DNA from 2 places in the Undibacterium sp. Di27W genome. Region 1 is predicted to be linked to the other one. Evidence: predicted binding sites of a transcription regulator. Region 1 holds the regulator's gene; the other holds the start of a gene.
The links. The regulator FliA, encoded in region 1, starts transcription of late flagellar genes. The targets are predictions, from matches to a motif close to CTAAAGTTTNNNNNNNNNNNGCCGNTA.
Positions count from the first base shown of each region.

Region 2: the regulator FliA is predicted to act here: its motif matches at 6,343-6,369, upstream of ACO0LF_RS11630 (flagellin).

Region 1 is NZ_JBMPOS010000005.1:311,413-323,142, forward strand. Features, by position in the region: gene flgB (flagellar basal body rod protein FlgB) at 1-5, opposite strand, end outside; gene flgA (flagellar basal body P-ring formation chaperone FlgA) at 189-905, shown strand; gene flgM (flagellar biosynthesis anti-sigma factor FlgM) at 1,034-1,339, shown strand; gene ACO0LF_RS13015 (flagella synthesis protein FlgN) at 1,341-1,829, shown strand; gene motD (flagellar motor protein MotD) at 1,968-2,813, opposite strand; gene ACO0LF_RS13025 (flagellar motor protein) at 2,831-3,571, opposite strand; gene ACO0LF_RS13030 (RNA polymerase sigma factor FliA) at 3,553-4,284, opposite strand; gene ACO0LF_RS13035 (MinD/ParA family ATP-binding protein) at 4,291-5,121, opposite strand; gene flhF (flagellar biosynthesis protein FlhF) at 5,114-6,436, opposite strand; gene flhA (flagellar biosynthesis protein FlhA) at 6,433-8,523, opposite strand; gene flhB (flagellar biosynthesis protein FlhB) at 8,520-9,671, opposite strand; gene ACO0LF_RS13055 (hypothetical protein) at 9,972-11,730, opposite strand, start outside.
Region 2 is NZ_JBMPOS010000005.1:29,988-41,717, reverse strand. Features, by position in the region: gene ACO0LF_RS11655 (flagellar hook-length control protein FliK) at 1-972, opposite strand, end outside; gene ACO0LF_RS11650 (flagellar protein FliT) at 978-1,256, opposite strand; gene fliS (flagellar export chaperone FliS) at 1,320-1,790, opposite strand; gene fliD (flagellar filament capping protein FliD) at 1,846-3,855, opposite strand; gene ACO0LF_RS11635 (flagellar protein FlaG) at 3,963-4,340, opposite strand; gene ACO0LF_RS11630 (flagellin) at 4,429-6,249, opposite strand; gene ACO0LF_RS11625 (tetratricopeptide repeat protein) at 6,586-9,180, shown strand; gene ACO0LF_RS11620 (DegT/DnrJ/EryC1/StrS family aminotransferase) at 9,232-10,350, shown strand; gene ACO0LF_RS11615 (WbqC family protein) at 10,412-11,173, shown strand; gene ACO0LF_RS11610 (hypothetical protein) at 11,187-11,730, shown strand, end outside.

The DNA.
Region 1 (11,730 bases):
ACCATCTTTATCTCCTCCGCCGCCAGGCCCTGGCCCATCAGGCACTCAAGGGTTTTCTATACCTTGCATCATATTCGCCGAGGCACAAGTTTGATCAGGCAAGCAGAAAGGGAAATACCCGCTTATTCACGCTTTCAAAAAAGCTGGCGAATCCTAGAATGGAGTGAAGTACAAACCCATCAGGAAACATGATGAAAGCCGCAAGAAAACTCAGCAAGTTACTGATTACCCTGTGCCTGACAGGCACGACAGGCTATAACCAGGCCGCTGTCGTGGGTACAGCGCAGGACCCAGCTCAGTTACGCCAGATAGCACTGGATTTTTTGACCACCCAGGCATCGGGTCAAAGCGGCGAAGTCCAGGTCACTGTGGGTGAAGTGGATAAACGGCTCAATTTGCAGGCTTGCGACAATCCCAGCCCTTATATGTTGCCGGGAAGCAAACCATGGGGTAAGGTCACCCTGGCGATACGTTGCACATCACCCGCCCCCTGGCTGGTCTATCTGCAAGCCAATGTACAAGTCACGGCTGATTATTATGTTGCAGCAAATGCATTGGTGCAGGGACAAGTTATCAGTCTGGCTGACTTGAGCAAGATCAAGGGTGATATCTCAAAATTACCTGCAGGTGTCATTACTGCACCAGAACAGGCCATTGGTAAAAGCATGCAGGTTTCCATCCCGTCTGGCAGTGTCATGCGCATGGATGCCTTGAAAAGCCCTGCCGTGGTGCAACAAGGCCAATCCGTGCGGGTCATCAGTTCCGGCCCTGGTTTCCAGGTAGCAACTGATGCTATTGCGCTCAATAATGCAGCAGATGGTCAAATTGCCAAGGCAAAAACCAATTCGGGACAGACTGTCAGTGGCATCGCAAAAAACGGTGGCATCATAGAAATAGTTTACTAATAGCAAGGTTTTAAGCTGACGGCATTAAGCAGATGCAATATTTTTTTACAGTAAGGTTAAAGTTTAAAATTACACGGCCGATAAACTGGATGTAGATGTTTGTAAGTCCCACACTAGAGGGTATCGCTGTGAAAATTGATGACGCATTGAATAAGACTGCGGGGCTACCAGTAAGCCCGCAACAGGCTCGCACGGAAAAACCCGCGGAAAACGCGGTACCCGCAGCGAATTCTTCGAAAGTACAGATTTCGACTCTGTCCACACAATTGCAAGCCTTGCAGAATACGCAAGCTGGCAGTGCCGTGTTTGAGACGAAGAAGGTGGAAGCAATCAAGCTGGCCATTTCCGAGGGGCGCTTTCAAGTGAACTCGGAAAAAGTCGCTGATGGGCTTCTGGAAACAGTTAAAGATTTGCTCAACGCCAGAAAACGCTAACATGAACACAAGAAGTTCCGGACACACCGCCATCGAACTATGCCTGCAAGAAGAAGTCAGCATGATGTCTTCGCTTGCCGATTTGCTCAAAAAAGAGCAAGCCGCATTGATAGAAAGCGACGTGATCCAGCTCAATGATTTTACCCAGAGCAAGGGACAACTTGTAGTCCAGATAACGGAACTTGAAAAAAAGCGCAATGCCTATTTGCAAGAATTAGGCTACAAAGCCGATATCGACGGCATGCAGGCCTATTTGCAAGCAGCAGATATGCAAAATAGCGCCCAGCATTGGGATGCGCTGTTACAACTAAGCTCGCAAGCCAAAGAAGACAATCGTGCCAATGGCTTATTGATCAATCGCAGATTGTCGCTAAACCAGGCGACTTTGAACTTGTTGCAGCAAAATACCAATCAGGCCGGGTCCATGTATGGCCCGAACGGCCAATCCACTGTCAAAAGTGTGCCAGGCAAGGGGTATATTGCCACTTAAGCCTCATCAAAGCGGTCAATTAAGTCTCTCGACCAGCCCAATTTTCCCAGATCTGTAGCGAGCGTCGGCGCTTGAAGAATTACACATGAACCTTGATCCCGCTCGCATTCAAGATCGTCGCCAACAAGTTCTTTATCACTAGGGATCTGGCGAGGTATCGGGTGCCGGTGTCACTACGGGCCGGGCAGCAGGCGCAGGCAATGATGTTGCCGCGGCAGCAGGTGCAATCGGCACTTCCACTACAGGTTCAGGCAACACTGCCAATATAGTCACCGACACGCGCCGGTTTCTGGCTCGCCCTTCAGGCGTGTCATTGTCACTCACTGGCAGTTTTGCCCCCTGCCCCACCGCGGTTACCCGGTTTTCATCCACGCCATTCTCGGTCAGCAGACGCGCCACCGTGCTGGCACGTACCGCAGATAATTCCCAGTTTGAAGGGAAGATGGGATTATTGATGGGCAGGTTATCCGTATATCCTTCTACCTGTATAGCATGGGTATCGATTTTAAGTACGCCTGCAATCGCTCTTAGTGCCTGTATGGAATCAATATTCAAGCGCGCATCACCCGGCGCAAACAAGAGGCTGGCATTGATTTCTATTGTAATGCCACGACTGGTCTGGGTCACCCTGACCTTACCTTCCCTGACCAGCGGTTCAAGTACGGTCAGGATATCCTTGGCCATGGTGGTCATTTGCGCACGCTCCTTGCGCAAGCCCTCGCTGCTGCGATTCTTGACCAAAGGCAGAGGATCAAGTTTGATTACTTGTTCATTTGGCGCATCCACCGGCTTGGGATTGATGGTCATGACCTTGCCAAAAGCCCCGGTCAGTGAATTCGACAACACCCGGTATTTACCCTCATTTAGCGAGGAAATGGCATACATGACAACAAAGAAGGCAAACAGCAAAGTAATAAAATCCGCATAAGAAACCAGCCATCGCTCATGGTTGTCCGGCTCTTCATGGTATTTTTTTCTCGCCATAGATAGTTTTTATATCTTCAATTCCGGTGATTGGTCAGTCTTTCTTCCACCACGCGTGGGCTATCGCCGAGGGCGATGCTATAAAAGATATCAGACAGCATTTCGCGACGTGTCACTTCACGACCTATGATTTCCTTGAGTTTATTACTGACAGGCAAGAACAGTAAGTTCGCCATGCCCACGCCATAGATAGTCGCAACAAAGGCAACCGCAATACCGCCACCCAGTTTGGAAGGATCGCTGAGGTTTTCCATCACATGGATCAAACCCAGGACGGCACCAAGTATCCCTATGGTGGGGGAATAGCCCCCCGCTGCTTCCCAGATCTTGGCGGCCTGGCGCTGTTCCATTTCATACAGAGATATATCGACATCCAGTATGTCCTTCAAGCGTATAGGGTCTATGCCATCGATGACCAGACGCAAGCCCTTGCCGATGAAAGGATCGGAAGAGGCATTCATATAGCGTTCCAGGCTAAGAAAGCCCTCGCGTCGTGCCACCACACTCCAGATCAGGGCATCTTCAACATTCTTTTTGCTGCTGTCAGGCGGCTCCGAAACTACCCAGCGCAACATGCGCACACCACGCCTGAACGTATTGAGGCGACTTTGCAGCAATACTGCCCCCAGGGTGCCAACAAAGACAATCACAAATGCGGCTGGCTGCACCAGCGATGACAAGCGCCCTCCTTCAATCAATTGACCGGACAGGATGCCAAATACCACCAGTATTAATCCAACTATGCTAGCCCAGTCCACGCCTTCTCCCTTAAGTAAGCCCTGAGCCTGGCGACTGCCTGACTATGTAATTGTGATATGCGTGATTCAGACACGCCCATGACGGCACCAATTTCTTTCAGATTCAGCTCTTGCTCATAGTACAAACCCATGAGCAATTTCTCTCGCTCGGGCAAGCTGTCTATCGCACCGATGACGGCATCCCGGAAATCGTCATTGAGCAAATCCTGCAAAGGGTCGCCAGACAAGTCTGAGCAATAGTGATCGAGAAAATGTTCCTTGGTATCGGAATCATGAAAGTCTTCGTAATACACGAGTTGATGCCCGCCACTGTCCGTCAGCAAGTCCTGGTATTCTTCCAGGCTCAGCTTGAGTGACTTGGCGACCTCGGTTTCCAGAGGTGGCCGCCCCAGCTTTTGCTGCAACACATTCATGGCATTTTCTATCTTGCGCATATTCTGGCGCACGCCCCGCGGCAACCAGTCACTGCTACGCAATTCATCCAGCATGGCACCCCGTATGCGTTGCACCGCATAGGTTTCAAATTGTGCGCCATGGGTATCTTCGTAACGGTTAACGGCGTCCAGCAGGCCTATCATACCGGCCTGCACGAGATCATCGACCTCCACGCTGGGAGGCAGGCGCGCCTTCAACTGGTAAGCAAGACGCTTGACCAGGGGCGCATGCTCCCTCAAAAGGAAGTTTTTATCTGATTTTCCGCTAGCGGTGTACATTTTTAATTAAATTCCAAGACCGACACCCAGCTCAGGTACTCCTTCTACACATAATGTGGAACGCGCAGTCTTTGCCAACTGCTCGGCCAGCCGTGAAAATGCCAATGAAGCAAGCGCCTTGGGGAAAGCATCAATCACAGAACGTCCCAAATGCGCCGCCTTTCTTACATGTTCATCTTCCGGCACATTACCAACATAATGCAATGGCACCGCCAGATACCGGCTGGCTGCCTGCGCCATATTTGTATAAATCAATCTTGCCTCTTTGTCCGATGCTCCTGAGACCAAGATACCATAACCACGCCTGCCCACTCTGTTGCTGACCCGTTTGATCAATCCATATGCTGCCTTGATCATGTCGGGATCTGCCGACACCTGTATCACCAGCTCACTGTCATCCAGCGTCGCCAGTGGAAAAGTGTCGTCACGATTGATATCGCTATCAACAATAACCAGGTCTGCACTATTGGCCACGGTGTCAAAAACCCTGGACAACTGGCGCGCACTTTCTGATGGCAACCAGGCGTGCCTGGCCAGCATCGTCACCGACAAGCCAGAAGCTACCAATTTGACGGCTTCCTTCATTGTACGCTGTTGTCTCGCTACATCCAATAAGGTCTGATCATGCCGGGCATTCAACCATGCACCTATACTGTTTTCTGAGGCACGCGCATCGACCATCAGGACCTGGCTACCCTGGCGTGCCAGTGACACGCCAAGATTGACCAGCATGCCACTTTTCTCATCTTCTCTCAATGCGGATAAAAAAGTAAACACTCTTGGTTTTGGTCCTGCCAGCATGCGGCGCAGGCCTTCTGCCTGATCAAAACTAGCCAAGGGACACCTCCTGACCTCTACGTCCAGCCACCTTGGCAACTGATGCAGCACCCGCCATTAGCAGTGGCAATTCTTCATCCAGATAGCGGAAAGCCGCCGTCTCACGCTTGAGTTTGAAGGCACGGTCTATCAAATATAATTTGTTGGCAATATGCAGATCTTCGGGCACACGCTGGCCACTGGCCACGTAGTACACCATGAGCTTTTGGCGTATCGCAATATCAAGTGCGCCACCTATGGTGGCTGCTTCATCGAGCTTGGTAAAAATACAACCAGCCAGTCCATTACCCTGATAGGCACGCACCACTTCGCTCAAAGTTTCACCCGTCGATGTCGCATTCAGGCATAACAAACGTTTTACCGGAGTGTCTGTTCCAGACAACATTGCCACCTGCTCGGTGACCATCTTATCGCGCTGGCTAACACCGACAGTATCGATCAATACTGTATGTTTGTTCTTGAGCTCGGACAAGGCAATGCGCAAGTCTGCCTCATCCTTGACGGCATGCACCATCACGCCCAGGATTTTGCCGTAGATACGCAATTGTTCAAAACCGCCGATACGATAGCCATCAGTCGTGATCAGTGCCAGCTTGGATGGGCCATGACGCATGACGCAACGCGCAGCCAGCTTTGCAGTGGTCGTGGTTTTGCCAACGCCGGTAGGACCAACCAGGGCATACACCCCTCCCTTTTCCAGCATTTCATTTTCATTATTAATGGTCGACAGATTGCGGACCAGGACATTCTTGATCCATTCCAGGCCATCTTCAGGCTTGTCTGCTTCTGGCAGTTTTTCGACCAGATAGCGAGACAGGCTGGCGCTAAAGCCGGTGGCCAGCAATTCTCGCAGGATTTCTGCTTTTTGCGGATGGCGTTTCTGAGTCTGGGTCCAGGAGATTTCTGCCAATTGCGATTCCAGCATGCTGCGCATGGAGCGAATTTCAGACATGACATCATTGAGCTCATTGGCGCTCACTGGAGCTTCAATCTCGCTGCCGAAAACGCTGGCGCTTTTTTGTGGCTTGAAGACTGGCACGTCGATAGGACGTTCCAGCGCTCTTTCCACTGGCCTGTGCAAAGAGCTGGACTGTTCAGTTTGAAAACGTGGTGCAAAGCGAGGCACTTCAGGCACAGAGGCCTGTTCACCATGATCTGGTGCGATGGCACTGATGGCTTCATCTGCCATCGCCAGAATCTCCACCTTGCCGCCCACATTGCGATTCGACAGGATCACGGCATCTGCCCCCAAAGCATCACGCAACATGCGCAAAGCTTCGCGAGAAGTATTCGCGGTAAATTTTCTGACGTTCATGATTGACCTCCGACCAGACTGGTGACTCTAATTGTTTTTGTTTCGGGTACTTCTGCGTGTGACAAGACTTTCAACTGCGGTAAATTACGGCGCAAGAAACGCGACAGTAAGGCGCGTAGTGGTGCTGGCACCAGCAATACAGGTGTCAAACCCATTTGTTCCTGATGTTCAGCGGCAGCCTGGGTTTGGCTGGCCAGGGTGTCAGCCAGCCCAGGCTCTATGCCTGAACCATCTGCACCACTGGTTTGCAGCGCCTGCATCAATAAGCGTTCAAGGCGGTTGTCCAGTGTCATGACCGTCATCTCATTGCCGGTTGGGTAGATTTGCTGCACGATGGCACGGCCCAGGGCTATCCTGACTTGCGCCGTCAACTCATTGGCATCCTGGGTATGCATGGCTTGTTCAGACAAGGTTTCTATGATGGTGCGCATATCACGGATATGCACGCCCTCAACGAGCAGGTTCTGCAAGACTTTCTGCAGCGTCGACAAGGGCATGGATTTTGGCACCAGTTCTTCCACCATTTTTGGCATGTCTTTGGCCAGGTGATCCATGAGCAGTTGCACTTCCTGGCGGCCCAGCAATTCAGCAGCATGGCTGGTGATCAGATGATTCAGATGGGTAGCAATGACGGTACCGGAGTCCACCACGGTGTAGCCCATGGCTTGTGCCTGCTCACGTATGGCCGCCTCTATCCATACTGCTGGCAAGCCAAAAGCCGGATCATTGGTCACGGCACCAGGCAGATTACCCGTGACCATGCCAGGATTGATCGCCAGATACTGCCCACTCAAGGCTTCACCAGCACCGACCTCCACCCCTTTCAACGTAATCCGATACGCCGAGGGTTTCAATTCCAGATTGTCGCGAATATGCACGGGAGGCGAGAGGAAACCAACTTCCTGGGCAAACTTTTTACGTATGCCTTTAATGCGGCGCAAGAGCTCACCACCCTGGTTTTTATCCACCAGCGGGATCAGGCGATAACCGACTTCCAGGCCCAGGGTATCGACAGGCAAAATGTCTTGCCAGGTTGCCTCTTCCATTTCCTGGGGAGCCGCAGTAGGTGCTGTTTCCACTTTGGCATCCGCGGCAGGTGCTGTCTCATTGCGCTTGGTCAGCATATAGCCACCACCACAAAGCACCGCTGCCAGCAAGATAAAAGCAATATGTGGCATGCCAGGTATCAAGCCCATGCCGCCGATGATACCGCCGGTAATCAGCATGACCTGGGGCTTGGCGAACAACTGCCCTATCAACTGCCCGCTGATATCCTGATCGCTGGCGACGCGCGAAACCACGACACCGGCTGCGGTAGAGATAATCAGGGAAGGAATTTGCGCAACCAGGCCATCACCAATCGCCAGCAGCGTATAGTTTTTCAGGGCCGTAGCAAAATCCAGATCATGCTGGACCATACCCACTACCAGGCCACCGACAATATTGATGACGGTCACCATGATGCCCGCCACTGCATCACCACGTACATATTTACTGGCACCGTCCATGGCACCATAGAATTCAGCTTCTTGTGCGACTTCGGTACGACGACGGCGTGCTTCCTGCTCTGCAATCAGACCTGCATTCAAATCGGCATCAATCGCCATTTGCTTGCCTGGCATCGCATCCAGGGCAAAACGTGCACCCACCTCGGCAATACGGCCTGCACCCTTGGTGACGACGGTAAAGTTAATGATGGTCAAAATCACGAAGACCACGATACCAACGGTGTAATTACCACCAATCAAAAAATGGCCGAAGGCTTCAATCACTTTACCGGCAGCGTCCGGGCCAGTGTGGCCCTCAGTCAAGACCACGCGCGTAGAGGCCACGTTCAAGGACAGCCGCAGCATGGTACTGACCAGCAGCACAGTTGGAAACACCATGAAATCCAGCGGCTTGATGGTGTACAAACTGGTCAGCAAGACGATAATCGCAATCGCGATATTGAAACTGAAAAATACATCCAGAATAAATGCTGGCAAGGGCAATATCATCATCGCCAGCATCAGGATGATGAGGAAAGGAGCCGCCAGCGCCCTGCCGTTGAGGCCATTCATCCAGGCAGGTAAGGTAAGGCTATTCATGCTTGTGCTCCTGCAGGATTATTTGGATCAAGTTCTGGTGGTACAGGTAAGTCATTTGGCACTACAGGTTTATTACCGCCTGCCTTGCTGTAGCTACGCAGCTGATAGACATAGGCAAGTACTTCTGCCACGGCGGCATACAGTGCTTCCGGTATTTCATCACCAAGCTCGCTATGCTTATACAGCGCGCGTGCCAGTGGCGGAGCTTCGAGCAAGGGGACTTTATGTTCTTTCGCCAATTCACGTATCTTGGCAGCGACAGCATCTGCACCCTTGGCAACCACTTTAGGTGCGCCATTGCCACCTTCGGTGTATTTCAAGGCAACGGCAAAGTGGGTCGGGTTGGTGACGACAACATCGGCGGTCGGGATTTCAGACATCATGCGGCGACGTGCCATTTCACGCTGCTGGGCACGAATTTTTGCCTTGATTTGCGGATTACCATTCGCTTCTTTGGATTCCTGCACCACTTCCTGATGCGTCATCTTCAGTTTTTCAGCGTATTGCCACATCTGGTAAGGGGCGTCGACGGCGGCTATCACTGCCAGTGAACCAACGATGGCCAGAAAACATACGCCCATCATGTGACCAACGTGAGCCGGGCCAGATTTCAGCGACTCCAGCGGCAAGGCAAAGATGGCATTCTTTTGCCCCATAATGACTATCCAGGCTACCGTACCCACCAGGATGGTTTTAATAATGGCCTTGATCAATTCCACGCCTGCGCGGGTAGAAATCATGTTGCCCAGGCCGGATATAGGATTCATGCGCGAGAAATTCGGCGTCAGCGCTTTGGCACTGAATAGCCAGCCACCAATCAGCAAAGGCGAGCCCAGCGCCACCACCAGCAAGAGCCCGGCGATAGGGGCAAAAGCCATCAACACTTCCCATAAACTGGCGGCTATTTTTGAGAACAGCAATTCATTGTCGTAGATGATCGCTCGTTCCAGCGACAGCCCGGCAACCAGGGCATGGTTGAGCTGGCGCACCAGTCCGTCACCCATGCCCCACAGAGCCCCACCCGCTGCCAGCAAGATGGTGCAGGTAGATAGTTCGCGCGAACGTGGAACATCGCCCTCTTCCCGCGCTTGTTCAAGGCGCTTGGGCGAGGCCGGTTCGGTTCTTTCGAGATCGCTATCTTCGGCCATTGCCGACTCCTGTTATTTCCACAAAGCAATCACTGCTTTGATTACGCAAATGTACAGGTGTAATTATTGGCTATGACAGAAGCACAAGATGCGTGGAATAAGGGAGGAAATACCCCCTTCCTCTTGGTAAGGAATGGGAAAAGGGGCAAGGAGAAGTAAATACCGGACTTTGCAGGTGCAAAAATACCAACTAAACAAGCCAAGCCTGGCTTGCGCATAAAACGACAAGGCAATGCTGACTAGCCTTCAAAAACGACCAGCCAGGCCTTACAAGCTCATGTCCTGAGCTTGTATAAAAATTTACTCTACAGCCACGCGCGTACCGCATTCTCCACAAAAACTGGCATCCACATCCACTGGCACGCCACAGGCACGGCAAGCCACGGCTGATTTGATCTTTTCCATGACTGCGGCGAGTTGCGCCTGCTCTTTCGCAGTATTGTCCGGCAATTGCTTGTTTTCTTTGGCCAAAGCTGCCACAGGATCAGCAAGGACTTTATTCATCATGCCAATTTTTTCTGCACGCTCTATATCTTTCGCAGATGTCGGTGCCACTACCATGGAATTTTGCTCGGCAAAAATTTTCAGGCTTTGCGCCAACTCTTCCGCATCTGTTTGCAAACCCCGCATGCCCGTCAATTGACGCGGTGAATTGCGTCCAAAAATGACGGTGTCGATTTCAGATACCCAGACGCGCAAACTCATGGATTCTATGTTGATGACTTTCTTGTTGGTTTGCAGATTGCCTGAAATCTGATTACCCATTTGCACGCTGGCAGTTTCAAAACTCCCTTGTATATCCACCCACATCAGTTTCGAGACAAAATCAAAGCGGCCCCAGAGTACATGGGCAGCGCGATAGCAATACATACCAACACCAAACAAGCTGCAAGTCAGGGCAATATTGGTCCAGATCGCCTCTCCTGCTAAAAGGGCGCGTGTCAATATGACAGCCACCAGGGTGCCGCTGACAACCAAAACAAATGCCAGCGCCGTCAAACAAGTCAGCCAGAAAAATTCCTTGCTTGCCAGTGCATGCTTAAGCCCTTCAGCCACCCGACCAGCTTGCGGGCAAGGCTGACTTTCTTCAAAAATCTCAGCTGTGAATTGTCCTTGCTGGCCTTCGATGATGGGTGAGCGACGCGTATATTTACGGTTGGGAATACGGCTAAACCATTTCTCCATCAAGATCCTGTCCAGCTCTTCCAGCATTTTATTCGGATGGGCGTTCATGGTGACGGTATCGACCACACGGGCCGCGCCTATCACTTGCGGTATGGGTTGCAACTGGTTTTTCAAAGCCAGGCCAAACACGGCGCAGGCCAGCAAGGCGCACAGCAAGGTAATCAATACCACACCGTTAATGGATAAATTGTCGATCTGCGGCAAATGCGATGCAAACAAACCCAGCACTACAGGCCCCAGGACAGCCAGTACGATAAGGATGATGAGACTAGTGATGCCAATATTGGCGGTTTCCTTGATGGGCCCGGTTGTGGTATTTGTCTGCGTCACCATGGGGCGCATGATCTGAAAAAAAGTAAAAGCCCCATACACCAGACCTATCCAGGCATTTGCTGCGCTTTGCCCAAATACCAGCCAGCAAAATAAAAAGCTGATCAGTGTCGCCGCCAGGGAAAGAAAATTATAAAACTGGGTCTGTGCAGAACTCTGTATCACCCAGGGGGCAAATATCAGTCGCGGCATCCATGAATACAATAAACCATTTAGTGGCCCGGTAGGTTCCTTGAGCAAAATTGCATTTTGTCGCAGGGTTTCCTTATAGTGACGCGCATCCACCGAGTCACCGTCCTTGTCATTGGCAAGCAGAGGTGCCAGGCTATCCGGTCGGTTGCGTCCAAAAAAATAGCGCAATTGTGTAAATGCGCGCGCCAGCAATAATATCCCTAGCAATAGCAGGATGATGGAAATGGCCACGACACCAAATACCGACAAGTCTGGCCCATGCGCCAAGCGCCCGCGTACGTCAAACATCACCCAGGTGCCAGCAAGCAGCATCAAGCCGCCAGAAATGATGCTGGCCAGATTTTCTACTTTA
Region 2 (11,730 bases), 280 kb from region 1:
TGTGCTGATTGTATCAATTTGGGATTGCGGTTCGGCCTTAATGTCGGCAATGGGGCGTTTGCCTTGTGCCCATTCTGCAACATGCGATTCATAAAACAAGCCACTGGTGCTGATTTGGTGCTGCAATTTGGATGCAGTTGCAGGGGTATCCTTTAATTCCGTAGCTGTGGTCAGTAAAGGTACAGAACTGGCAAGGCTGGGTTTTTCAGACGGATGTGGCGCTGACTGCAAAATTTGTGTAATGAATTTGCCTGTACTGCTGAGAGAGGTCGGTGCGCTGCTTAAGTGTGAGGGGAGGGTATCGACAATATCGTGAGCCAGTGTATTGATATCACTTGCATTGGTGCCGATGATACTGGTCTTTGTATTGATTTCAAGCGATTTTGATGTTGTGGCTTGCTGCGGCGCGGTGTTTCCAGGATTGACTCCTGGTTCTTCGGCTATCTTTGCGCCAAGCTCGTGTATTGATAATTTGACGATACTTGCCGTATCAACTCTGACATTCGGTTCGGGAGTGTTATTTGGGATGACATTTTGGGTGACACCTGATGTAGTGCGACCTGGCGCTTCTAACTCCTGGGCAGGAACACCGAGGTAATTGCTTGTATTGGTCGTTGCGCGCTTGTCCGGGCTGGACGCGTAATTTTGCGGCAGGGGTGTCGGAAAATGAACATCGCCATCATGTTCCAGCAAGAAGGTTGGGCGGGGTTCTGTGGCAATCAGGCGCAGAGGAATCTGGTCGCCGGTTTTGCTACCTTCTGGCAACATCATTTTGGCCGTAATGCCAGCCACTCTGACAGTAAAACTGCCGTCCACCAACTTCGAAAGAATTTCCCCTTTTAACAATTGCCCAGTTACAAGCTGGGCCAATTTGGGAGTGATGTCCTGCCTGGTCTCATTAATGCCAATTGCCGCAGTGGGTGCCTCTATATTGGCAATTGGCTTATTCAGAATATCAAGCTGGGTAGCCATGAGAATCAGGCCGGATTACCTGCACCATAAGCATTCGATAATTTCCTGCTGGTGCTGGAATTTTTCATCAAATCAGACAATTGCGCCATCCATGGCTCGGTGATGTCACGGATTTCTTTATCGTCTGCGAGTATCTGTTTGATGATGCGAATTTTTTTATCGCGCATATCAGCTGGCAGATCAAAGGGAATCTCACTTTCACGTATGGTTTGTACGTGACTTGAACAATCAGTCTCCAATTGTTCCAATAATTCCCAGTCGCGCGAGCGTGCAGCTTCCAGCATGTTGCTTGTTAACGTAGCAACATTTTCGTATAATGAGATCAGTTCCAGACTATTCATCTTGATTCAAGCCTCAACAAAGTTAGCAGGACGAGGTGACAAAGGGTCAATATTCATTTTTGGGGCTTCACTGACGATTTCTTTGTTAGGAGCAATGGCTTCCCAGGAAGTTTTTAAGTCTCGCAATAAATTCTGGACCTCTGTCAACATCACATCGCTGTTTTCCAGATTAGCCTGGAGTAATCTGGCAGTCATATATTCATAGAGTGAATCCAGGCTGAGTGCAATTTCGCCACCAGCTTTTTTATCCAGGCTGGCCCGCAAGCCATTTTCTATGATGGCAATGGCTTTTGATATGGCTTGTCCTTTGGACGCGACTTCTCCCGCCCCCAAGTGATGCACGGCATTTGAAATCGCGACTATGGCCCCGTCAAACAGCATGACAATTAACTTGTGTGGACTGGCGGCGACTACGCCAGTCTCAATGCCAACTTTTGCATAGGCATTTGCGCCGCGTGCTTGTGAAGAGCCAAACATAATCTCGTTTCCTTATATTCTTTTGCTTGCTGAACAAATTACTCAATAACTTGAGTTACCTGCTACCAGTCAATGCTGACAACTGTTGAGTCAAAAAGGTGCTGGTATTGTTGAGGCTGCTGACGATACTATCCAGGGCAGTAAACTGCGCCCTGTAGCGTGCTTCCACATCAAATAAGCGGCTGTTCAAGGTATCTCGCTGCTTGCCTATGTCTTTGATGCTGGCAGTAACACCAGAACTGGTACTGGTGATAGTGCCTGAGCTGCCGGTGAAACCGCTCACCAGACTGCTTAGCTGGGTTGCATAGCCAACAGAGAAATTGACTTTGCCCCGTGCTCCAATGGAGCCGCCGGCGATGAGTAATTTAAGTCCTTCGGCGGTGCTGCCTGCTGCGCCAGTCAGTGTCTGTCCATTGCCAGTGCCTGCAATGCCATTCAAAGTACCGGCCACATCTTTGCCCGCACTTCCTGTAGTTACCGTACCAGTCAGCGACGCAACGCCAGTGCCGGTTTTGTCAGCGATATTGATGGCAGAGGTGGAGCCATATTTATTGGACTCCAAAACCAGTGCGCCACCGACTATGCTTGCTTTTGCAGTTGCGCCTACAGCCGTAAAGGCTGAGGTGCTATTGATAGACGATTGTATCAGCGTTGCCAGGTCTGCAGAGCTATAGCTGCCAGCTGCGAGGCTGACATCCGCAGTCACACCATCCAGGGTGACGCTAATTTTAGTGCTGGGGTCTATGGTGGTGGAGACGGGCAGGGTCAGATCGCCAGTCAGGCTGGATTTGGTGGCGATTTGAGTAATGGCCAGATCATAACTGCCAGCTTTGGTGGCAGAAGATGAACCGGTAATGCTGGCCAGACTATCGGTAGCTGAGCCTAATGAGGCAAACAAGCCGCCGACATCGCTAAATTTAGTCGCCAGAGCAGTGGATAACTTGGAGGCATCCAGTGAAATGGAGCCGTCCTTCTGAAAGCTGACCCCTATCTGTGATAAAGTCGTCAAGCCACCACCCAAACCATTGACAGACGAGGACAAAGTTTTCCTGATCTGGTTTTGCACGCTTTGTGTTGTTGAGTCACCTAATAATAAACCTGCTTTATTGGTATTGGGATCATAGGCAGTCAGGCTTTTTATCGTTGTATTGAGGTCATTGTAAGCTTTGACAAAACTATTCACGCCCGCCGTGATGCCTGTTGTGTTCGGTGAAACAGAAATAGAGGTGGTACCTACTTTGGATACCGTCAGTGAAACACCCTGAATAGCACCCGTTACTGTATTGGAAGCGCTGGAAATGGCGATACCATTTACTGTCAGGCTAGCGTTTTGCGCTGTACTGACTTCAGTAAAATTTTGAGTGCCAGTTGGATCATAAGCCAACAAAGAGGTGACAGCGGCATCTTCACCAGAAGAAGTGATTTTCAGGCTGGATGCAGCCCCGGTTTTGCTTGAATTTAATACCAGATGGTAAGGGGTGGCACTGCCATCACCGACTATGGATGCGGAAACACCCACATTGGCGGCATTGATAGCGTCACGTATCCCTTGCAGGGAATTATTACTGCTATTGATCTTGACTGTGCCTACGGTTTGATTCGCATCTTGCGCGAATGTGGTTCCGCCGGGATAAGTGCCTGCAACGGCAGTTCCGGTAATTGTGCCAAAAGCAAAACTGATGGTGGTTTCTGTTCCTGCGCCAATAGCGTTGGTAGAGCTGGCTTGACCAACGCTGGATATCCCTTGCGCTTGAGCCAATTTGCTTACGGCAACACTATAGCTACCGGCAGTTGCTGCACTATTGGCAGTCGCAAATGCAATGGTGGAGTCGCCAGCACTGGCATTCAATGATTGAAAGGTAGTGGGGTTGTTCAGTGATGTTAGTGCATTTTGGAATGCACTAACGGCACCGTTCAAGGTTCCGTAAGCGGATAGTTTGGCCTGGTAGCTCGCTTCTTTCTTTGCCAACGTCGTCAATGGCTGGCTCTCCACCTGCATCAGCTTGGAGACGATGTCGTTCACATTAAGATTTGAACCGATGCCTGTTGATTGAATTCCTGCCACGTGATTCCCCTTTTGTTGGAAGTACTTTACTTTATTAACGGCAAGGGTAAATCAGACTTTAGAAGGGAATTTACCTGCTTGTTTTCAATATAGACATAAATTTCATCTTAGGCAGTCTGTTTTATCAGTAAACCTTGCAATTTATCCAGAGACTTTGCAATCTCTAATGCTTCTTGGGTAGGAATTTGCCTGATGACTTGTTTGGTTTGCTGGTCAACGATCTTGACCACGACTTCTTTAGCATCGTTGTCTACGCTAAATTCCAGATTTTGTGAACTCAATTGAAGAGACTTGTTGATTTCCGCAACCGCCTTGTTGACATCGTCGGCTGAGGCTGGCTTCGGACTCTGGCCAGTAGCTGTCACAGGGTTGGCAGTCTGCAGCGGCGCAGCGCTTTGCACTATCTGAGGGATGGGGGCTGTACCGCTCACTCTATCTGAAACAGGTGCTCCTGACGATGAACTGGTAATCGATAGGACGTCCATGATGTTTCCTTAAAGTAAAATTCCCCTGATCATAAATTTGACCAGGGGACCACTCATTTTCAATGAAAGACTAATCTAGTCTCATTGATTAGCCACGCAGCAGAGCCAATACACCTTGTGGCAACGCGTTCGCCTGAGCCAAGATTGCAGTACCAGCTTGTTGCAATACCTGGCCACGTGTCAATTGTGCTGTTTCTTGAGCAAAGTCAGCGTCACGGATACGGCTACGGGAAGCTGTCAAGTTTTCAGAAGTCGTATTCAAGCTGTTGACTGCTGAAGAGAAACGGTTTTGATAAGCACCCAGAGAAGCACGTGAACTATTGACAGAAGCCAAAGCTGCATCGATCGTTGTCAGAGCAGATGTTGCACCAGATGCTGTGGTCAGGTCGAGTGATGACAGGCCCGCACCAACTGTTGCTGTAGCTGCTGTTGCACCTGCAGTCAAGCCTGCGGCAGTAGCACCAGCACCTGCTACGGTAGTAGTACCTACTGTGAAGCCACTGTTCGCTGCAGTTGCTGTACCTTTAGTTGTGAAGGTATAGCCCGCATTTTGTGAACTTGTCAACGTAATCACGCCTGCGACATTGGCTGCAGTAACACCAGTTTGCCTGGTTTTTTGGTTGATCGCATCGCGGATCGCATCGCCTTGCAAGGTCGCAGTAGCACCACCAGTGATCGCACCGATATCGACGCCATTGATCTGGATGTCGCCAGCAGCGATGTTGGAGTTAGTACCAGTAATGGTCGCACCTGTTGTTGCCACACCTGCGCCACCATTTGCCAAAACGATACCGGCAGAGCTGCTGGATGACAGCTTGACCGTACCAGCAGTAGTTGTTGTTGCAGCTGCAGTACCGATCGCTGTTGCTGCACCAGTAGTAGCGCTACCCAGACCAGTTACTGTTGCTGCCAAGCCGGAAGAAGCATCTGTTTTGGATACAGTGATGTTTCTGCCATCAGCAGCATTCAGGGCAACAGCGCCAGTGGTGGAGTCAAACGAAGCAGTAACGCCTGTTTGAGAGCTTTTTGCATTGATGGCGGCAGTCACTTGAGCACCACGTTCAGCGGCACTACCAGCAGCTGCCAGGGCACCAATGTCAACACCGTTGATCAAGACGTCGCCAGAGGCGATTGCTGTGGCAAAGCCAGTTGCAGCAGTACCGCTGGTTGTGGTTGCCTGAGCAGTGGCTGTTACACCAGTGGTGCCATTCGCAGCATTGATGGCTGCTGCTTTGGCAATCGCGCTACCTTTGCTGTCTGCATAAGATACGCCGTCACTGGTGGTCGCGCCAATATTGAAGCCATTGATGACCAGGTCACCAGACTGGAAGCCGCCTACACCATTTACACCGCCAGAAACACTAGTGGAGTAGCTGGAGCTAGCACCAACACCCAGGCTGGAAGACTTGGCACTGGCGATGGAAGAGATGGAAATTTGATCGTTCGATGTTGCATTTGCGCCAACTTGGAAAGTTTGTGCTGTGAAGCTACCGTCCAGCAGATTAACGCCGTTAAAGTTGGAAGAGCTGGCAACACGGTTGATCTCAGAGATCAGTTGTGAAGCTTCGTTGTTCAGAGCGGCACGGTCACTGGCACTATTGGAGCCGTTGGCTGCTTGTACTGCCAGATCACGGATACGTTGCAAGTTGGAGCCGATTTGTGTCAAATCACCCTCAGCGGTTTGCGCCAGAGAGATACCGTCATTCGCATTACGAACAGCTTGATTCAAGCCGCCGATCTGAGAAGTCAAACGTTCAGAAATCGCCAAACCCGCAGCATCGTCTTTTGCACTATTGATGCGCAGACCAGAAGACAGGCGTTGCAAAGAAGTGTTCAGGGAAGACTGTGAAGTAGTCAGATTGCGTTGTGCATTCAAAGACGCAATATTGGTATTAATAAATGAAGCCATGTTAGTTCTCCTTACCCAAGTTATGTAAATATGGCCGGTGGCCTTAAACTTTGGTCTGTTTTACCAGGATATTGGACCGCCGTTGCAATCAGGTATCGGACGCTTATTTCAAAAGTTTAATGGGTTGCTCAAAGTAAATATTTTATTTTCGGGGTAAAGTTGCTCTCAATGTTCCGCTAAACGACAGCATTTCAAAATACTTGAGACCATTTATAGGTTTATTTTCGGCTTTAAGTTAACATTTTTTTGCTATTGTCGACCGTGAAAAGTCCTCTTTTTTAAGACAATCATTATTAGCAGGGCGCAGCGCCCGGCCCTTTTTATTAAGGTTTTGCTATGAGTCAACATGTTTCTCCCGCCAGCCTGGATGAAAAAAATGCCGAAATGACAGCGGGCGAGGCGCTTGAACAGGCCATCCAGCAGTTATTGCAACTGGCGCAAGCGGCAAATGCAGCCGGAAACCTGTCACATGCGATAGCGCATTACAAATTAATTTTAAAAAATGTCCCGGAGCGGCCCGATGCAAATTATGAATTGGGCAAGTTGCTGGCTTCCTCAGGTTCGGCTGATGAATCATTGATCTACCTTGAAACCGCAATTCAGGGCGACCCACAGCGCGCAGAGTATTGGGATATATACATAGAAGTACTAAATTTACTTGGCGATGCAGAAATAGTACGCCAGGCGATGGACTTGCGTGCTTCAGTCTTTCAAAGCAGCCAGATGACTGAGTCTGACAATGTGCAGCCCGAATCTGAATTGACAGCAACTGAAAATCCGGTGCCTGCCAAAGCGAGTTCAGCAAAGCATATTGTGGGTAGCGCAACAGAGCTAAATAAATTATCTTTATTGTATGAACAAGCCAATTTCAAGGAAGTAGAGCGGCTTGCGCGCAAACTGATACAGAAAAATGCCCGCAATGGCATAGCATGGCGATTTTTAGGTCTGGTTCTGTTGAACTCAGTTCGCCTGGAAGAGGCAGCACAAGCCATGTGGAAATCTCTCGAATTATTGCCAGATGATGCAGTGGCCCACTTTAACTATGCACTGGTGTCTGTAAAAAACAAGAAACTGGATATTGCGGAGGCGCATTACAGGAAAGCCCTGGATCTCGATAATAAGATGCTGGCCGCTTACAATAATCTGGCAAATCTGCTGAGAGCTACAGGTAAATTGCCAGAAGCAGAAGCTTGTCTGCGCCAGCTATTGACGCTGGCGCCGGATTTTGCCGTTGCCAGTTTCAATTTGGTGGGGATATTAAGGGAAAGAAAAATGCTCCCCCAAGCCTTGAAATTAGCGCAGCAAGCCCTGGAAAAATTTCCTGCCATGGCTGAGGCACATCATGCGCTTGGATCAGTCTTGTCATTGATGGACAGGGATGATGAAGCCTTGCCTTACTTGCAGCGCGCTATAGAGTTAAATCCTAAATTAGCCGAGGTCTATAACAATATAGGGATTATTTATCTGGATAAAAAAGACTTCATTACAGCACGGCTTTATTTTGAAAAGGCGCTGGAAAACGATGCGAAATTAAGCAATGCTCACCGTTGCCTGGGGCAGATATGCATTTCCCTGGATTCTGATATTGACATGGCAGAGCAACATTTTCGCCGCGCTATCCAATTTGGAAAGAATGAAACCGAGGCAAATACCTGCCTCTTGTTTTGTTTAAGTGAGACCGGAAAACTGGATTCCCAGGAGCTGTTTCAAGAACATTTGAATTACAGTGCAAGATATGAGCTGCCTTTAATTACGCACTGGCCCATACATCAGAATAGCAAAGTAAAAGACCGTGTTTTGCGGATTGGCTTTGTGTCCGGTGATTTTCATAATCACGCAGTGGCAACGTTTGCGATTCCTGTGCTTGATTCTTTGTCACGTATCACTACGCTTGAATTGTATGCCTACGATAACAATAAATTAGAAGACGAAGTCACGGCTGAAATCCGTACTTATTTCAAGCATTGGCGAAAAATTAATGGGAGCGACGACGCGGAGGTAGTTCAGCAAATTTTGACAGATCAGGTAGACATTCTCTGCGATCTGTCGGGGCATACCGCAAAAAACCGGCTCATGGTGTTTGCTCATAAGCCTGCTCCCATACAGTTCAGCTGGATCGGTTATCCAGGAACAACGGGTTTGCAAGCCATGGATTATTTTATTGGCGACCCGTTTTATTTGCCACGAGGACAATTTGATCATTTATTTACTGAGAAAATTGCCAGTTTGCCTTGTGCCGCCCCATTTTTGCCCAGCCCATTGGCACCGGCAGTAGAAGCATTGCCAGTATTAAGCAAGGGCTATATCAATTTCGGCAGCTTCAACCGCTTGAGTAAAGTCAATGCAGTGACCATACGAGCATGGTCGCAATTATTGAATGAGGTCAAGGATTCAAGAATTTTGATGGGCGCCATGCCGTCTGGTTTTGATAAGTCAACGCTGGCTGCGACTTTTGCTGCAAATGGGATATCTCCCGAGCGCATCAGTTATTATGGGAGAACCAAGGTAGAAGATTATCTGGCTCTCTATAATAAGATAGATATTTGCCTGGATTCATTTCCATTTAATGGTGGTACAACGACACATCATGGCCTGTGGATGGGCGTACCAACTTTATCGATCGATGGAAGCTTGCTTGCATCCAGAAGTGCGGCAGCAATTTTGGGACAGGTCGGCATGCAAGATTTTCTGGCGCGTGACCTTGATGATTTTGTTGTAAGAGGTAAATACTGGTGTGACAATCTGGAAAGATTGTCTGAAGTCAGGATGACTTTGAGATCCATTTGTGAAAACTCCATCAAATGCAAGCCAGAATTAATTGCTGATGCATTGAATCTGGCTATGCGAAAAATGTGGAGTATCTGGTGTGATGGCAGAGGGCCTGAAGCATTCTCCATAGATAAGTTTCAACTTAAAGTTTCAAATTCGTAAGAATGAATTAAAAGTGTAATGTGGTTCTGATGCATCCTCCTGGAAAAGAATATGAAAAAAGCGGACGGCAATTCATCTATCTATGTCACTCAGCCAGTGCTGCCGCCTCTGGAAGAGTTCATGCCTTATCTGGAAAAGATCTGGGCGAATAAAATTTTGACGAATAGCGGTCCATTTCATCATGAGCTGGAGCAGGCACTGTGCGAATACCTGGGGGTTAAGCATCTTTGCTTGTTTGCCAATGCCACCATCGCCTTGATCACGGCTCTGCAATCCTTGCGTATCAATGGTGAGGTGATTACCACCCCATATTCTTTTGTCGCGACTGCACATTCGCTTTTATGGAATGGTATCAAACCAGTATTTGTTGACATTGATCCCGTCACCTTCAATCTGGATGCAGATAAAATCGAAGCGGCCATCACACCACAAACCTCAGCCATCATGCCCGTGCATTGCTATGGCCGGCCTTGTGATGTCGACCGTATACAAAAAATCGCTGACAATTATGGACTAAAGCTGATCTACGATGCTGCGCATGCCTTTGGCGTGCAATACCATGGCAATAGCTTGCTTAATTTTGGTGATTTGTCCATATTGAGTTTCCATGCGACCAAGGTTTTCAATACTTTTGAGGGGGGCGCAATTGTCTGCCCTGATGCCAAAACCAAACAGCATATAGATCATCTCAAAAACTTCGGATTTGTTGATGAAGTGACTGTAGTTGCACCGGGCATCAATGGAAAAATGAGTGAATTCAATGCTGCCCTGGGTTTGCTGCAACTCAAGGGCATAGATGCTGTGCTGGACGCACGCCAGAAAATCGCTACACAGTATCGCTTCAGACTGGAAAATGTCACTGGCATCACTTGCGTCAGCGATATTGCCGACAGCAAGCCCAATCACTCCTATTTCCCTATCCTGGTGGAAGCTGATTATGTCATGTCGCGCGATGCCTTGTTCCAGAAACTGCGTGAACATGAGATTTATGCTCGCCGCTATTTCTATCCATTGATCAGTGATTTCCCCATGTATCGCGGCCTGCCTTCAGCTTCACATCAGAATCTGCCCGTCGCCAGAGAAATTGCCAGCAAGGTGATTTGCCTGCCTATCTATCCAGATTTGAGTGAGGCAGATGTGGAAAGAATTGCTGATCTGATCGCTCATTGAGACTGGTTTGAAGCGATAGCATATAGGTGGCCGACGCGAAGAAAATATTCTGGAAAAAGAAATGCTGGCGACAAGTTTATCAAATTTCAATAACAACACCGAGCACCTGCCTGAACCAGTGCAGAAGAAGGCTGCAATCATGCAGCCCTATTTTTTCCCCTATATCGCTTACTTTCAGTTGATCTCGGCAGTCGATGTATTTGTTATTTACGATAACATTAAATACACAAAAAAAGGCTGGATCAACCGGAATCGTATTTTGCAGGAGGGCAGGGATCAATTAATTTCCTTGCCCCTGAAAAATGCGTCTGATTCTTTAGATGTCGTCGAGCGTGCGCTAGCGGATAGTTTCGATGCAAAAAAAATGCTGAATCAAATCAGGGCTGCTTATTTGCATGCGCCTTACTTTGCCCAGGTTTATCCCTTGCTGGAATCGATATTGAATAATCCAGAGCGCAATTTATTTGAATTTTTACATCAATCAGTCGTGAAAATTTGCGCTTACCTGAATATCTCGACAAATATCATCATTTCCTCCAGCCTGGCTATCGATCATGAATTAAAGGGCCAGGACAAAGTGCTGGCGATATGCCAGGTGCTTGGCGCAAGCGACTACGTCAATGCGATTGGTGGGCAGGATTTGTATTCCAGAGAGGATTTTTCATCTTGCAATATTGCCTTGCATTTTATTCAGTCAGAATTACGCATATATAAGCAATTTGGCGCAGAATTCGTGCCCTGGTTGTCTATCATAGATCTCATGATGTTCAATTCTGACGATGACATCAGTGATTACCTGAAAAACGGCTACACCTTGCTATGAAAGCTGCGATTGCATGATGAAATGGGAAAAACTGGGGCAAATTTTTGATCCTGCCGGGCATCAACTGCCAAATGACTGCCAGTCATTTGCGCAAGCACCGCAAGTGCTATTGTTTGACACTTTTGCCCGCATTTATTTTTCTACACGCAGCCTGGATGCCAGCAATGGCAAATACCTGAGCCATATCGCCTACGTGGATATGGCATTGAATTTCAAGGACATTCTTGCAGTTTCCAGGCACGAAGTGATTTCATTGGGAAAGCCTGGCTGTTTTGACGAACATGGTATTTTCCCTTTGAATGTCATGCGTCATGCTGGTCAGATCTACGGCTATATAGGTGGTGTCAACCGGCGTAGTTCCGTCCCGGTAGATAGCGCCATAGGTATAGCGCTTAGTCATGATGAGGGCAAGACCTTCCAGCGCCTGGGGGATGGCCCGGTATTATCAGCTTCATTGCATGAACCCTGCCTGATTGCCGACCCCTTTGTGCAAGTGTATGACGGACGTTTTCATATGTGGTATATCTTTGGCAAAGGCTGGCAGCATTTTGATGCGC